One region of the Micromonospora yangpuensis genome, then DNA from elsewhere that is predicted to be linked to it. Evidence: riboswitches for the same ligand, from Rfam matches in the RefSeq annotation. Region 1 holds a riboswitch; each other region holds the start of a gene.
The links. Region 1 has a riboswitch for cyclic di-AMP ahead of GA0070617_RS03295 (coiled-coil domain-containing protein). Riboswitches for the same ligand answer to the same signal wherever they lie in the genome.
Positions count from the first base shown of each region.

Region 2: linked by a shared signal. The riboswitch ahead of GA0070617_RS01180 (C40 family peptidase) and the one ahead of GA0070617_RS03295 (coiled-coil domain-containing protein) in region 1 are both predicted to bind cyclic di-AMP.
Region 3: linked by a shared signal. The riboswitch ahead of GA0070617_RS11070 (C39 family peptidase) and the one ahead of GA0070617_RS03295 (coiled-coil domain-containing protein) in region 1 are both predicted to bind cyclic di-AMP.
Region 4: linked by a shared signal. The riboswitch ahead of GA0070617_RS17570 (LysM peptidoglycan-binding domain-containing protein) and the one ahead of GA0070617_RS03295 (coiled-coil domain-containing protein) in region 1 are both predicted to bind cyclic di-AMP.

Region 1 is NZ_FMIA01000002.1:665,268-669,038, forward strand. It holds gene GA0070617_RS03290 (carbonic anhydrase) at 245-823, shown strand; gene GA0070617_RS03295 (coiled-coil domain-containing protein) at 900-1,910, opposite strand; cyclic di-AMP (ydaO/yuaA leader) riboswitch at 1,915-2,045, opposite strand; gene GA0070617_RS03300 (YibE/F family protein) at 2,212-3,585, opposite strand.
Region 2 is NZ_FMIA01000002.1:229,408-233,178, reverse strand. It holds gene GA0070617_RS01195 (zinc metalloprotease) at 1-107, shown strand, start outside; gene GA0070617_RS01190 (pyridoxamine 5'-phosphate oxidase family protein) at 186-749, opposite strand; gene dcd (dCTP deaminase) at 848-1,426, shown strand; gene GA0070617_RS01180 (C40 family peptidase) at 1,618-2,658, opposite strand; cyclic di-AMP (ydaO/yuaA leader) riboswitch at 2,669-2,807, opposite strand; gene GA0070617_RS01175 (C40 family peptidase) at 2,992-3,771, opposite strand, start outside.
Region 3 is NZ_FMIA01000002.1:2,414,542-2,418,312, forward strand. It holds gene GA0070617_RS11065 (acyltransferase family protein) at 68-1,270, shown strand; cyclic di-AMP (ydaO/yuaA leader) riboswitch at 1,559-1,703, shown strand; gene GA0070617_RS11070 (C39 family peptidase) at 1,713-2,639, shown strand; gene GA0070617_RS11075 (CDP-glycerol glycerophosphotransferase family protein) at 2,779-3,771, opposite strand, start outside.
Region 4 is NZ_FMIA01000002.1:3,879,294-3,883,064, reverse strand. It holds gene GA0070617_RS17580 (AfsR/SARP family transcriptional regulator) at 1-481, shown strand, start outside; gene GA0070617_RS17575 (hypothetical protein) at 538-822, opposite strand; cyclic di-AMP (ydaO/yuaA leader) riboswitch at 1,117-1,259, shown strand; gene GA0070617_RS17570 (LysM peptidoglycan-binding domain-containing protein) at 1,256-1,855, shown strand; gene GA0070617_RS17565 (diacylglycerol/lipid kinase family protein) at 1,986-2,984, shown strand; gene GA0070617_RS17560 (DUF1707 SHOCT-like domain-containing protein) at 3,068-3,538, shown strand; partial or broken gene GA0070617_RS32410 (lipase family protein) at 3,689-3,771, shown strand, end outside.

The sequences.
Region 1 (3,771 bases):
GTGAACCGTCGTCCCGACACCTGAAATGCATATCACGTATAGCTTGACGTGTCTTGCGCTGCGTGTGAACGTGGTGGCGGACCGCGTCCGTGGCGGACGGGGTCGACCGGTCACCTTCCGAAGGGTGAGGACGTTGATCTCCACTCCGTCGACCGGGTCGCAGTCGGACCCGGAGCTTCCTCCCGCCCAGCCGCCGTCGGCACAGCCCGATCCGCCGCAGACCCCGGAACAGGCGCTCGCCGAGCTGTACGCGGGCAACCGCAGGTTCGTCACCGGTACGCCGCGGCACCCCAACCAGGACGTCGGACACCGCACCGCGGTCGCCGGTGAACAGCACCCCTTCGCGGTCATCGTCGGGTGCTCCGACTCCCGGCTCGCCGCCGAGATCATTTTCGACCGTGGGCTGGGTGACCTCTTCGTCGTGCGGACCGCCGGCCACACCACCGGGCCCGAGGTGCTGGGCAGCGTCGAGTACGCGGTGACGGTCCTCGGCACGCCGCTGGTGGTGGTGCTGGGGCACGACTCGTGCGGTGCCGTGCAGGCGGCCGCGACGGCGGTCAGCACCGGGGCCCGGCCGCCGGGACATCTCGGCGCGGTGGTCGACGCGGTGGTGCCCAGCCTGCGCCGGGCCGCCGCCCAGGGAGTCGACGACCCGGCCCGGATCATCGACATCCACATCGCCCAGACCGTCGAGGAGCTGTTGGGCAACTCGGCCGTGCTGGCCGCCGAGGTGGCCGCTGGCCGCTGCACCGTGGTCGGCATGTCCTACCAGCTGGCCGCCGGAGAGGTGCGGACGGTGGCCGCCGCCCCGGCCGCCGGCTGACCCCGCCCACACCGGTCAGGACAGGCGAACGGGCCGCCCCCGCGTGGGGGACGGCCCGTTCGGTGTCTCGGGGTGGTCAGAGCAGCGAGACGTGTACGTGGTCGGTGTGGTTCGACGGTCCGCTGTAGGAGCTCCAGCCGGTGGCCGGGAACCAGATCTGCCGGTTCCAGATGACGTAGTAGATGCCCAGCCGGTCGGCGTTGCGTACCAGGAACGCGGTCAGGTTGTTGCCGTACATCCGGGTGTCGTTGTTGTGCCAGGGCGCGAAGCCGCTGTTCTGCAGCGACCAGTCACAGGCCCGGCCCTTGGGGTGCTCCCACGGGCCACCGGGGCGGTAGCAGCCGACGAACCGGTCGAAGCCGGCCCGCTTGACCTCCTTGTACATGTGCAGCGTGCGCGCCGTGATGCAACCGGAGGTGGTGGGGTCGTTCTCGGTACAGCTCATCGGGCGCCAGTTGCCGTTGGCGTCGCGGCCCGGGGCGATCTTGGCCACCGGTGACGTGGCCACCACCAGGCCCCCGGTCAGGCCGGTGCCGCCGACGAGGGCGAGCGACTTCTCCGCCTCCCGCTTCTGCTTGGCCATCACCGAGGCCTGCTTCTGCTGCTCGCGTACCTCGGCGTCCAGGGCCTGCTTGGCCTGATCGGCCTTGTCCTTGACCGTCTGCACCTCGGCCAGCTTTCGGGCGTTGACCATGTTCAGCTCGTCGAGCGCCTGGGCCCGCTGGACGAACGAGTCCGGCGCGTTGCTCTCCAGCAGCATGGCCATCCCGCCGATCCGGCCGCTGCGGTACGACTGGGCGGCGATCCGACCGACCTGCGGGGCCAGCTCGTCCAGCTCGTTCTGGGCGCGGCGCACCTCCATGTCGAGCTGCAGCTGCCGCTTCTTGGACTTCTCCAGCTTGGACTTGGCCTGGGTGTAGCTGCGGTTGGTCGTCTCGATGACGTCGTTGAGCAGCTTCGAGTCGCCGTCCTCGTGCCCCGAGGGCTGGGCGGGCTGAGCCATGGCCGGCAGCGGGCCGGAGAAGATGGCCAGTGCGGTGAGCACGGCCGCCGCCGGCGTCAACCAGCGGCGTAGGAGTGCCGTCACAGTCGTCCCTTCCGTCGGCCGCCGACCGGGTTAGCTGACGGGTTCGGGACGGAAGTGGCCCCTACCGCTGGTGCGGATTCACCCCATGTACCTGGTTCCCCGGCTCGCCGTTCGGCGATTGGGCGGCGGTACCGCTGGCGCGGGTGCGCGCCTTCGGCGGTGACCGGCAGCGAGGTTACCCGAGAGTCGGCGCTGGGATCTACGTCCGGATGCCGACTCAACGCGTAATTTCTCCGCGATGTCGCGTGACCAGTGATGTGCTTCTCATCAATGGAGTCGTCGGCGGTCACGCTGAGGAGTGTCACCATGCGGTGTCGGTGCTCCTTTCTTGGTCGGGCCACCTCGCGGGGGCGTCGGGGGACTGACTGGCGGCCCGGGGTGCGCTCAGTGCCTGGAGCGCGTCGTCCCGCGGTGCGGGCGGGCGGGCCGAGCCGGTGCCGCCACCAGGCGGGGTGGGGGCTCCGGCGGTGGTGGCGGCCCGGTCGGTGGCGGTGCCCCGACCGGCGGCGGTCACCAGCGCGGCGAGCGCGGTGGTGAGCGGTACGGCGGCGATCAGCCCGAGCGTGGCGACCGCGCTACGGACGATCTCCTGGGCCAGGAACTCGCTGGTCAGCACCTGACTGACCGGTCGGGAGTCGGCGACCAGCAGAAGCAGCAGAGGCAACGACGCGCCCGCGTACGCCAACACGATGGTGTTGACGACGGACGCGATGTGCGCCCGGCCGACCCGGGTGGCCGACCGGTAGAGCTGGAGCCGGGACAGTCCCGGGTTCGCGTGGGCCAGTTCGGTGACCGTGGCGGCCTGGGTGACCGTGACGTCGTCCAGCACCCCGAGGGAACCGATGATGATCCCGGCGAGCAGCAGCCCGTGCAGGTCGACGTTGCCCTGGAACATCGACAGGGTGGTGGCCTCCTCGGTGCCGTACCCGGTCAGGTGGGTGGCGGCGGTGGCCGCGCTGCCGAGCAGACCGGTGACCACCAGGCTGCCCAGCGTGCCGAGCACGGCCACCGAGGTCTGGGCGCTGATGCCGTGGGTGAGGTACAGCACCACGAACATGATCAGTGCGGCGCCGACCACCGCGACCAGCAGCGGTGACCGGCCGGCGCTGATGCCGGGCAGCACGAAGGTGAGCAGGATGGCGAAGCTCGCCACCAGGCCACCGAGCGCGGCCAGGCCGCGCCACCGGCCGAAGGCCACGATCGCGGCAGCGAAGAGGACGGCCAACCAGATCAGCGGCTTGCCCCGCTGGTGCTCGGCGATGTTGTAGCTGCTCGACTCGGGGTCGGCCGGATCGGTCAACTCCACCAGGACGATCTCGTCACCGACGGCGATGGTCGGCGCCCCCGGACCGTCCGGGATCGGCGTCTCGACCTGCTGCCCCTCGTCGGGTCCCTGCTCGACCCGGACGGTGGCGGTGCCGCACGGGCCCTCGGGGGCGGACGCGGGGCCCTCCGGGGTCGGCGCGGCAGGTGGGCACGCCTCGGTCACCACCCGGGTCACCGTGCCGTGGTACCGGGGCACGTCCCCGCCCCCGTCGACCTGCGGTGCCCGGTCCGGCCAGAGGATCAGCGCGGCGACCAGGGTGACGAGGAAGAGCGGCACCACGGTCGCGACGAGGACCCGCCGTACCCCCGGCGGGGTGGGCGGGGCGGGACGGCTGTGGTCGGCACCCATCTGCGACTCTCTCCAAACGATCCACGACGGATTACGTGTCGCCGCGCCGGTCGGTTCACTCGGCCGGCACACCGGTCCGGTTCGCGGCGTTGCGTGCCGGAGTGGTCACGGACTGCGAACCGGGGGCGGCGGTGGGACCCGGATGCCCGTCGCGGGAATGGTAGCCACTCGGCCGACGGGTGCGGA
Region 2 (3,771 bases), 440 kb from region 1:
CGATCACCAACTTCATGGACTACAGCTACGACTCGTGCATGTACCAGTTCACCGCTGGTCAGGCGAGCCGGATGAGCAGCGCGTGGAGCGCGTACCGGGCGGTCTGACCGGGGTTGTGCCCGTGGTGCCGGCTCCGCACGACGGGGCCGGCACCCGGCGGCGCGGCGCACGGCGGATATCCGCCGTCAGGCGGCGGAGTAGTGCGGGTCACGGTCGCGTCGTCGACCGGCCCACTGGTCCGGCACGTCGGCGGTGACGAGGCGGGTGGCGCCGGCACCGCCGTGCGGGTCGAGCCAGACCTGCACCGCCGGGCGCTCAGGGGCCTGACCCGGCACCGCCTGGCCCTGCCCGTGCCGGGCCAGCATCGCCACGTCGACGGTGAACTCGAAGAGCCGCCAGTCGACCTGCGGCGCGGCCCGCCCGATCTCGGCCAGCCGGGCGACCCGGCGCTGGTCGGTCACCGGGCGGGCGCGGCCGGCGACGTACGCCTCGTCGTCGCTCTCCTCCGGCGGGAACGAGTGCAGCGCGTAACGCCCGTCGCGCTCCAGGTCGCGGCGCTTGGGTGAGTCGATGACGAAGCAGAACAGCCCCTCGTCGGTGATCACCGGGGAGACCGGGTGCACCCGGGGCCCACCGTCGGCGCGGACGGTGGCCAGGTAGCCGAAGCCCGGCCCGTACTGCTGCATGAGAACGCGGATCCCGTCGGCGAGGCGAGGCTCGTCAGCGGCGAATTCGGACCAGGATGCCATGTGGACATCTTATCGAACACGTGTACGACAAGCGACCCGACGCGCTGGTCACCGGCACCGGATCGAGTTCCGCGTCCGGCGGTCGCTAAGGTGATCCGATGCTCCTCTCCGACCGCGACCTGCTCGACGAGATCAAGGCGGGCACGCTCGCGCTGGAGCCGTTCGAGCCCGAGTTGTTGCAGCCGTCCAGCATCGACGTACGCCTGGACCGGCTCTTCCGGGTCTTCAACAACCACCTGTACACCCACATCGATCCGGCGCAGCAGCAGGACGACCTGACCACCGAGGTCGAGGTGCCCGACGGGGAGCCGTACGTGCTGCACCCCGGCGAGTTCGTGCTCGCCTCCACGCTTGAGGTGGTCACCCTCGCCGACACCCTCGCCGCCCGACTGGAGGGCAAGTCGAGCCTGGGCCGGCTGGGGCTGCTCACCCACTCGACCGCCGGCTTCATCGACCCGGGCTTCTCCGGCCACGTCACGCTGGAGCTGTCGAACGTGGCGAACCTGCCGATCACCCTCTGGCCGGGCATGAAGATCGGCCAGCTCTGCATCTTCCGGCTCTCCTCCGCCGCCGAGCATCCCTACGGCTCCGCCCGGTACGGCTCCCGGTACCAGGGCCAGCGGGGCCCCACCCCGAGCCGTTCCTGGCAGAGCTGGCAGACCTGGCCCACCCGCTGACCGGCGAAACGCCGAGCGCCGACGGGACGCCGAGCCTCGACGGGACCCGGCGCCGCCCCCGCGGGACCGGCGGGGGCGGCGCACAGGGCCCCGCCGGGCGGCGGGTACCCGGGCCCCGCGGCTGACCGGGGTGGCCGGGATCCTGGTGCGGGGACCCCGGTTCACCACCGGCAGCGGCGGCGAGGTCGCCCCTAGCCGGGGCGGCCGAAGCTGTGCACGGGACTGTCGTCGAGGCGCTTCATCCGGACCGGCACCCCGGCCCGGGAGGCGTGCACCACCCAGCCGGCACCGACGTACATCCCGACGTGGTGCAGGTCGCGGTAGTAGAAGACCAGGTCGCCGGGGCGCAGCTCGGTCCGGCTCACCGACGGGGTCACCTTGCGCTGCCGGGCCGCGTTGTGCGGCAGCCGGACGCCGGCCTTCGCCCAGGCGGCGAGCATCAGACCGGAGCAGTCGTACGCGTCGGGCCCCTCGGCCCCCCAGACGTACGGCTTGCCGATCTGGGCGCAGGCGAAGGTGACCGCCTTCCCGGCCGCGCCTCCCGGGTACGTGGCCGGGCAGGGCGCCGGACGCAACGAGCCACCGCCGCCCCGACCGTAGACCCGGAGCCGGAGTTTCTGCAGCCGGGCGATCTCGGCGTCGATCTGTTTCCGACTGGCGGCCAACCCCGCCTCGGTGCGGCTGAGTTGGATGATCATCCGGTCCAGGGGCGCCTTGCGGGCGGCCAGCTCGTCGCGGAGCAGCCGTACCGCCCGGACCTGCTCCTGCTGCCGGTGGGCGAACCGGTCGACCAGCTCGATCCGGCTCATCAGCTCACCCGGCGTACGGCCGGCCAGCAGCGCGTTGACCGCCGAGACGGTCTCACCCTTGTACGCCTGGACGGCGAGCGCGCTGACCTTCCTCAGCGCCGCGTCCACCTGGCGTCGCAGCGGCTCGATCCGGGCGCCGAGAGCAGCGGCCTCCCGGCGTTTTTCGGCCAGGTCCTGACGGACGGCGTTGTGTCGCTCGATGATCGGTTCGAGTCGGTTCCAGTCCTGGTCGATCTGGCGTTCGATGTCCGACACCGACGGGTCGGCGTGGGCCGCGCCGGGCACCCCGGTCAGGATGCCGGCGGTCACCGCCAGCGCGGCGAGGACGGTGGTGCAGCGGAACCAGCGAAGGCGCGGCGCAGCCGTCACCTGGTCGGCGGAGGCCGACCGGGTCGACGGTGGCCGCGGGGCATGGTGTGCCACCGGGCTCGGTACTCCTTCTGACGAACCGCCTACCGGGTTAGCTGACGGGTTCGGGCGGAAGGGGACGCCCTACCACAGTGGCTGTGGATTCACCCCGGCGTACCTGGGTCCCCGGATCGCCTGGGGCGGCGACTCGGCGGTGTCGGCCGTTACCGCCCGGGTTGGGCGGACCTGCGACCGGCCGACGATTCACCAGCGTAGAGAGGCCCCCATCGATCCGCAACGGATTCGGCCATGACACTCCGTCTCACGTTTGCTCACTCGCGGACCCGCTCCCACGACGGCGAGGGCCCCCGACGCGCCGTCGGGGGCCCTCGTGGTCGGTGCGGCCGGTCAGCCGGGCCGGCGGAATCCGGCGACCGGCATGGTGTTGATGCTGGAGACGTTCACCGGCTTGCCGGCGCGGGCCGCGTGCACCATCGTGTCGTTGCCCAGGTAGAGGCCGACGTGGTGCAGGTCGCTGAAGAAGAAGACCAGGTCACCCGGGCGGGCCTCGTTGCGCGGGATGGCCTTGCCCTCGTTCCACTGGGCCCCGGTGAAGTGGGTCAGGCTGATCCCGGCGGCCTTGTACGCGTACTGGGTGAGGCCGGAGCAGTCGAAGGAGTTCGGCCCGGTGGAGCCGAACACGTACGGCTTGCCGACCTGGGCGCACGCCGTCCGGATGGCGACCCGTGCGGCCTCGTTGACCACCCCGTCGATGGTCGGGCAGTTCGCCGTCTTCACCGTGGTCTTCGGCATCGACGCCTCAAGGCGCTTGATCTCGGCGGTGATGCTCTTGCGCTTGGCGGCCAGCTCCTTCTCCTGCTTGACCTGGGTGGCCACCAGCGTGTCGAGCTTCTGCTTCTGGGTGCCGTACTTGGCCTGCATGGCCAGGACGCCCTCGATCTCCTTGCGCTCCTGGATGGCCACCCGGTCAAGCATGGTGAGCTGTTCACCGAGCGCACCGGGCCGGCTGTTCAGCAGCACCGCGCCCAACTCCTGGGACGGGCCGATGACGTAGTAGCGGCTGGCCAGCTCACCGATCCGGTTCATCGCCAGCTCGCTCTCCATCTGGAGCGGCAGGATCTTCTTCTCCAGGTCGGCCGACTTGCGGCGGTTCACCTTCAGCTGGGA
Region 3 (3,771 bases), 1.7 Mb from region 1:
GTCGATGCCCGGCCGCCGGAAGAGGAGACGTGGTGCTGGTGGTCCCGAGCATGCCCGGCGTAGCGGCATGACCAGCGTCGCGGCGACCGGTACGCCGTCGGCCCTGTCCCGCCTGCCCTCGCTGACCGGCCTGCGCTGGATCGCGGCCCTGCTGGTCTTCGGATTCCACGCGGCCACCATGCGGGTCGTCGCCGAGCCGGGACACCAGGCCGTGCTGGAGCGGATCTTCACGCTCGGCCTCTCCGGCGTGCAGTTCTTCTTCATCCTCAGCGGTTTCGTGCTGGTCTGGTCGGCCCGGCCGGAGGACACCCGGCGGGCGTTCTGGCGTCGCCGGGCGGCGAAGATCTATCCCAACCACATCCTGATGTGGGCGGTGGCCCTGCTGGTCGGCCTCTGGTTCGCCGACCCGGTCAGCCTCCGGGCCGCGCTGAGCAACCTGGTGCTGATCCAGGCCTGGGACCCGACCCCCGGCATCTTCTACAGCATCAACACGGTCAGCTGGTCGCTCGCCTGCGAGATGTTCTTCTACCTCTGCCTGCCCTTCGCGCTGCCGTGGATCCGGCGGGCCCGCCCCGGGGCGCTCTGGGCAGTGGTGGTCGCCGTGCCGCTGCTGATCGTGGCGCTCTGGCCGGCCCAGCTGCTGGTCGCCGAGGAGAACCGCTGGTGGTTCACCCAGGTCTTCCCGATCACCCGGTCGCTGGAGTTCTGGATGGGCGTCGCCGCGGCCGAGCTGATGCGGCGGGGCAGCTGGCGTGGTCCCCGGCTCACCGTGGCCACGATCGTCTTCGTCGCGACCTGGGTGGTCGCCGGCCAGTGGATCCGGGCCGAGCTCTGGGCCGGGCTGCTGTCGGTGGCGTACATCCTGGTGATCACCGCCGCCGCAGACGCCGACGTGCACCGGCGGCCCTCGCCGTGGCGGTCCCGGCCGCTGGTCTGGCTCGGCGAGGTCTCGTTCGCCTTCTACCTGGTGCACGTCCTGGTGATGGTCACCGTGCTGCGGCTCACCGGCCACTACGGTGTCGGGCTGCCCGGCTGGTGGGGGCCGTTCGCGGTGGTCGCCTTCCTGCTGGTCAACCTGGGGCTGGCCGCGATGCTGCACCGCTGGGTGGAGAACCCGATGATGCGGCTGTTCGGCCCACCCCGCCGGGCCGCGTCCGCCGGTGACCGCGGGCTGGGGCCGGTGCCCGCCGGTGCCCGCCGGTCGGAGTCGGTGCCCGCCGGTGACGGTCGGCCCGGATCGGCACCCGCCGGCACCGGTCGGACCGACTGACGCCAAAATTCCCGTGACCCCGGTCACAGGGGTCTCGGATTCGGGCACCCGACACATCCGGGCCGAATGCTGCCGGGTTTTTCCCGACGATGCTCACCGGTCGTCCGGTTGTCGACCACCGGTGCCGTCACAAACGCTCGTCCCATTGAGTCACGTCAGCGGGTTAATGGGTTGTCGGGTACTTCGCTGATCAAGGTTTCCGCAGGTGAAGTGGGGTTGGCAGGAGAAATGTCGGCCAGTAGTGTCGCTGCGGTCCGGCGCGGTTCCCGTTCGCACAAGCGCGACCGCCGCGTCGACCCGCTCAATCGTCGTACGACGAACCGGGGACCCACAGCACCACTGGGGTGAATCCGCGCAGCCACGGCTCGCGGTAGGGCGAATTCTTCCCGCCCGAATCCGTCAGCTAACCCGGTAGGCGGCACCGGAAGGAGTTCCATTCCCCGTGCCTCACCCCCTCAAACGGCAGTTCCGTCGACTCGCTGTGGACCGTTCGTACCAGGTCGTCGCCGCCTCGGCCGCGACCCTCGTGGTGGCCTCGGGCACCGGTCTGCTGATCGCCACCGGTGACCGGCCGGAGCCCGACCGGCAGCAGCCCAGCGCGGTGGCCGAGGTGGCGCCGCAGGCCGGCGAGATCGCCGCCCGCAGTGAACTGCGGGTGCCGGCGAGCGTGGCCCCCTCGCTGACCACCGCCGCCCCGTCGCCGACCGCCACCGCGTCCCCGTCGGCCGCGTCACCCTCGGCCGCATCGCCCTCGGCCGCATCGCCCTCGGCCGCGCCGTCGCGGGCCGCCAAGCCGGTCGCCGCCGCCAGCTCCGCCGCGCCGGACCCCGACCTGACCCGCCCGGCCGCGCCCAAGCCGCCGGCGTCGAAGGTCCTCGACCACGTCTACCAGGCGCAGACCACGTACTTCTACTGCGGCCCGGCCGCGGTGCGCAACGCGCTCAACGCCGCCGGGATCGAGCGCAGCCAGGACACCCTGGCCGGGATGCTCGGCACCACCGAGTTCGGCACCAACTCCGCCGCCGACACCACCCGGGTGCTCAACCAACTGGTCGACGGGGCGCCCTACCGGACCCGGATGATCCCCGGCGGGGCCGCCACCGCGGCCCAGACCGACCGGCTCGTCGACGACGTGGTCACCGCGATCGCCGCCGGCCGCAGCCCGGTGGTGAACATCGCCGGCACCGCCACCGACGTCGCCGGTGGCTGGCACTCCTTCCCCGGCGGGCACTACGTCGCGGTGGTCGGCTACCGCGACAACGGCCGGACCGTCCGGATCTCCGACTCGGCGGACCCGGGCAACGCGCTCTACTGGATGTCCACCTCCGCGCTTGCCGACTGGATCGCCACCCGCGGCTACTCCGCCTGACCGGGCTGCCCGCTCCTCGCCCGGCCCAGCCCCGCACACCGGGGCCGGCCCGGAGACCAACGACGCCGGTCCCCCCGTCACGGGGGGACCGGCGTCGGTCGTCGTACCGGGCGGGGTGGGTCTCCGCCGGTAGGGGGCCTCAGCCGGTGGGGGAGAGGCGTACGCCCCCGCCGGCCTGCGACGGCGTGGCCCGGGGCTCCGGCGGGCTCCAGCCCGGCTCCAGGTGCCGCCGGGCGGCGGCCAGGAACACCTCGGCGTACGTCTCGGCCGGGAAGTCACCGAGGTAGTGCGCCCGGGTGGCCCACCGGGCCGACGCCGCCGGATCGGTCTCCAGCAACCGGGTGAGCACCTCCTCGACGTCGGCCAGGTCCCGCCGCAGCAGGTAGCCGGAGGCGGCCAGCGGGAACCGCTCGACGAACCGGTCGTCGCCCAGCATGTCGGTGACCGCGTACGGCTTGCCCGAGTAGAGGTAGTCGGAGATGACCCCGGAGACGTCGGAGATCAACGCGTCGGAACGGTTGACGCACTCGGTCAGGGTCAGCTCCCGGCTGGCCGCGCCGAAGACGTGCTGCCGGCCGGTGCGGGACCGGTCCGCGGCGAGCAGCTCGGTCACCCGGGCCAACTGCCGGGCCGAGGTCGGGTTCTGCGTGGTGTACGGGTGCGCCCGCAGGATCACGGTGGCACCCCGGGCCAGCAGGGCCCGGATCAGCCCCTCGGCCACCGGCAGCGAGCAGTAGTTGGCGTCGGCGTGGTGCCCCGTCCAGGTGGGGGTGTAGAGGACGGTCGGGTTGGCCGATGCGGTGACCGGCTCCCGCCGGACCTGGATCGCCTCCACCTGCGGGCGGCCGACCACCTCGAACTTTTCGGCCGGGATGGCCACCCCGGCGCGGGCGTACCGCTCGATGGCCGCCGGCCCGGCGACGAAGATCCGGTCGAAGATCCCCGACACCGGGTTGGCACTCGGCGCCTTGTCGCTGTCGCCGTGGTGCAGCTGGATGTGGGTCAGCTGGGTGAACCGTACGCAGTGGCTGTTCTTCGCGCCGTGGTTGACGTAGAAGGCCGCCCGCAGGCTCGGCACCAGCACCTCGTCCAGCGCCTTGAGCGTCGGGCAGAACACCACCGGGGCGCTGGT
Region 4 (3,771 bases), 3.2 Mb from region 1:
CGTCGACGTCACCACCACCGCCACCCGCGCCGACCTGGTCGGGTTCCTCCTGCGTCAGCTCGACCCGCCCGGCACCACCGAGCCGTCCACCGACCAGTGCCTACTGCGGGTGCTGGCCCACCGGCGGCTGCTCGTGGTCCTCGACGACGTCGACCACCTGGCCGACGACTGCGCGGACCTGGTCGACCTGATCGTGCGCAACTGCCGAGGTGTCTCGGTCGTCGTCACCGCACGGCAGCCGCTCGGCCTGTCGTACGAGGCGGTCCGCCGACTCCGGTGCCCGTCGGCGGGGACCCCGGGCCGGCCCGCCGCCGGCGACCCGCTGCGGCGACCGGCGCAGCAGCTGTCCCGGGCGGCGCTGTGGATGCTGGAGACGGTCCGCCTGGTGGCCTTCGGGGTGCCCGCCTCCCAGATCTGGCTGATTCCCGCCCGGTACCGGGGTGGACCGGGGCCTCCGCGACACGGAACCACGGGTACGTGATCCCGCTGCGGCCGACCCGGGCAGGGTCGACGCGGCCCATCCGGGCGGGGACCGCCTCAGGCGGCGGCGGCGTCGGGCCGCCGCGGCGCCTGCCGGGCCCGCGCCGACGCCGGCCGGTAGCCGAACGTCTGCCCCTGCTGGTATGCCAGCTCCATCGCCCGCTGCGCCCACGTCCACGGCGCGCAGGGCTGCGGCTGATCCGCACACTGCAGGTTGCGGCAGTGCCCCTGCTCGGCACCCCGGTGCTCCTCGGCCACGCTGACCGCGAGCCGCCACAGCATCGGGTCGGTGACACCCTCCGGCGGGAAGTCCTGACGGTCGGTTCCGGTCTGGCTGGTCACCTGCGGCCCCCCTCGTACGCGATGTTCCCTTCAACCTCACCAGTGAACACCCGTTCAAACCCGTCCCGCCCGTCCCGTTGGGTGACGGTTGACACTGATGCCCTGGTCAGGGGCGGTGAACCGGCAGGGTCCCCCGTCCGCGCCCCGACCGCAACCCCGGCGCCGGTCGCCCCGCGTGACCGGGTGAACAACCTCACGCAGCGTATGCAGCCACCGGGGCGCACCCCTAGATTCTTACGGGTCCGCCGACGCGGACACCGCCGCCCGGTACGCCCAATCCATGCCCCTGGCCTCGCGGAACACTCACCACAGGCATGGAGCGGGGGACCCAGGTTCCACGGTGCACGTCACCTCGGGGTGAAGCCGCCCGATCCGGGCGGCCGGGCTCCTCGGCCCGAACCCGACAGCTCACCTCGTCGGCGTGGAGGAACCCATGGCAACTCGTCACCAATCCCGACACCGCGCCCTCAGCAACCGCCGCAGGGCACTCGGCACCCTCGCCGTCGGGGCCGTCACCGGCCTCGCGGCCGTGTTCGGCACCGCCGCACCCGCCCAGGCCGACAGCGTCAACTGGGACGCGATCGCCCAGTGCGAGTCCGGCGGCGACTGGAGCATCAACACCGGCAACGGCTTCTTCGGCGGCCTGCAGTTCGTGCAGAGCACCTGGGAGGCGTACGGCGGCCTGCAGTACGCCCCGCGCGCCGACCTGGCCACCCGCGCCCAGCAGATCGCGATCGCCGAAGAGGTGCTCAAGGGGCAGGGCATCGGCGCCTGGCCGACCTGCGGCCCGCTGGGCGGCCCGGTCTCCTCCTCGGGCTCCTCGGCCCCGACCGAGGCCGCCGAGCGTGACGCCCCGCCGGCGAGCCGCAGCACCGACCGGGACACGTACGTGGTCAGGTCCGGCGACACCCTGACGAAGATCGCCGCCGCGCACGACGTGACCGGTGGCTGGCAGGCGCTGTACGAGCGCAACAAGGACGTCGTCGGCGACGACCCCGGCCTGATCATCCCGGGGCAGCGCCTCAGCATCTGACCTCGACCGCGAACCCGGCCGAGGCAGCCCCCGCCTCGGCCGGTTCCGGCGAACCTCCGTACCCGTCCACCGCGACTCTTCCACCGTGGACACGCGTACCGCACCGCCCGGCTGGGTAACAGCGACCACCATGAGCACGAGGACCCTGGACGAGCACCCCACCGAGCCGACTGCCGCCGACCACGCTGCCACCGAGCACGCTGCGAACGGCCACGCCGCCGCCGAGTCGGCCGGCGCCGGGCCGAAGCTCGGCACCGTCGCGGTCGTCGCGCACCGGAAGAAGACCTTCGGCGGTGGCCTCGACCAGTTGCGGTCGACGCTGGTCAGCGCCGGCATCGAGAACCTGCTCTGGTACGAGGTACCGAAGAGCCGCAAGGCGCCGAAGAAGGTCCGCAGGGCGCTGAAGGAGGGCGCCGAGCTGGTCTTCGTCTGGGGTGGCGACGGCACGGTGCAGCGCAGCGCCGACGCGATGGCCGGCTCCGGGGTGCCGATGGCCGTACTGCCCGCCGGCACCGCCAACCTCTTCGCCACCAACCTGGGCATTCCGAAGGACCTGCCCGAGGCGGTACGGATCGGGCTGCGTGGCCGACGACGTACCCTCGACCTGGGCAAACTCAACGGCGAACACTTCGCGGTGATGGCCGGCGCCGGCTTCGACGCCGAACTCATCAAGGACGCCGACCGCAACCTCAAGGGCAAGCTCGGTCGCCTCGCGTACGTGCTGACCGGGCTGCGGCACGTGCGCGGCGAGTGTGTGCGTACCCGGATCCGGGTCGACGGCAGCGACTGGTTCGACGGTGAGGCGAGCTGCGTGCTCTTCGGTAACGTCGGCACGATCACCGGCGGCATCCCGGCCTTCGACGACGCCCGCCCCGACGACGGCGCGCTGGAGGTCGGGGTGGCCACCGCCAGCGGCGCGGTCGACTGGGCCCGCACCCTGAGCCGGATGGCCGCCGGCCGCTCCGAGGAGTCACCCTTCGTCCGGATCACCCGCGCCCGCAAGGTCACCGTCCGGCTGGACACCCCGAGGACGTACGAACTCGACGGTGGCGCCCGCGCGAAGGTGAGCCGGATGAAGGTGAAGGTCGTCCCGGACGCCCTGACGGTCTGCTGCCCCGATCCGCGGTAGCCGGTTCGCTTGATCATGCTGTCTACGCTGAGGTCCCGGCAGCTCCCGGGGCCCCGGCGCAGACGGAGGACGGGACTCGTGCGATGAACCTGAAAGAGCGGGTGGGCACGGCGCAGCGCAACCAGGTCCTGGACCTGCTGTCGCAGGCCCTGGAGCAGGGTTACCTCGATCTGGCCGAGTACGAGAGCCGGATCTCCGCCGTCCACGGCGCGTTGTTCGTCGGTGACCTGACCAGCCAGGTGGCCGACCTTCCCCGCCAGCTCCGCTGGTATCCGTACCCGGTTCCGGTGGCCCCGGTCGCCCTGCGGCCCGCCACCGACTCCGATCTCCGGGCCCGCCCCTGGGCCATCGTCTCGGTGGTCCTGGGCGGGGCGTCGTTGTTCTTCGCGCTCTGCTGGGGCATCGGCGGGATTCTCGGGGTGGCCGCGATCCTGCTCGGGCGGCCCGCCCTCAAGAGCCCGCCCAACCAGACGCTGGCGGTCATCGGCATCCTGCTGGGTGTCGCCGGTCTCGGCCTGTCGCTGCTGAGCATCGTCCTCTTCCTGCTGCTCTGACCCTGGTCCGCCCCGAGCCACTGCGACGGGCGGACAACGCGAAGGTTCTTCTAATTCGGCCTCCGGCGTACCTCCTGGGCGCACGGCACCACGGGCGTCGCACCGCAGTGCGCGCCGTCGCGCGACCCTGACCTGGACTACGGCGGCCTGTTGGCCCAGTACCTGCGGGACGGGTACGCGGTCGCCGGCACCGACTACCCGGGCCTCGGCCTGCCCGGACAGCTGCACAACTT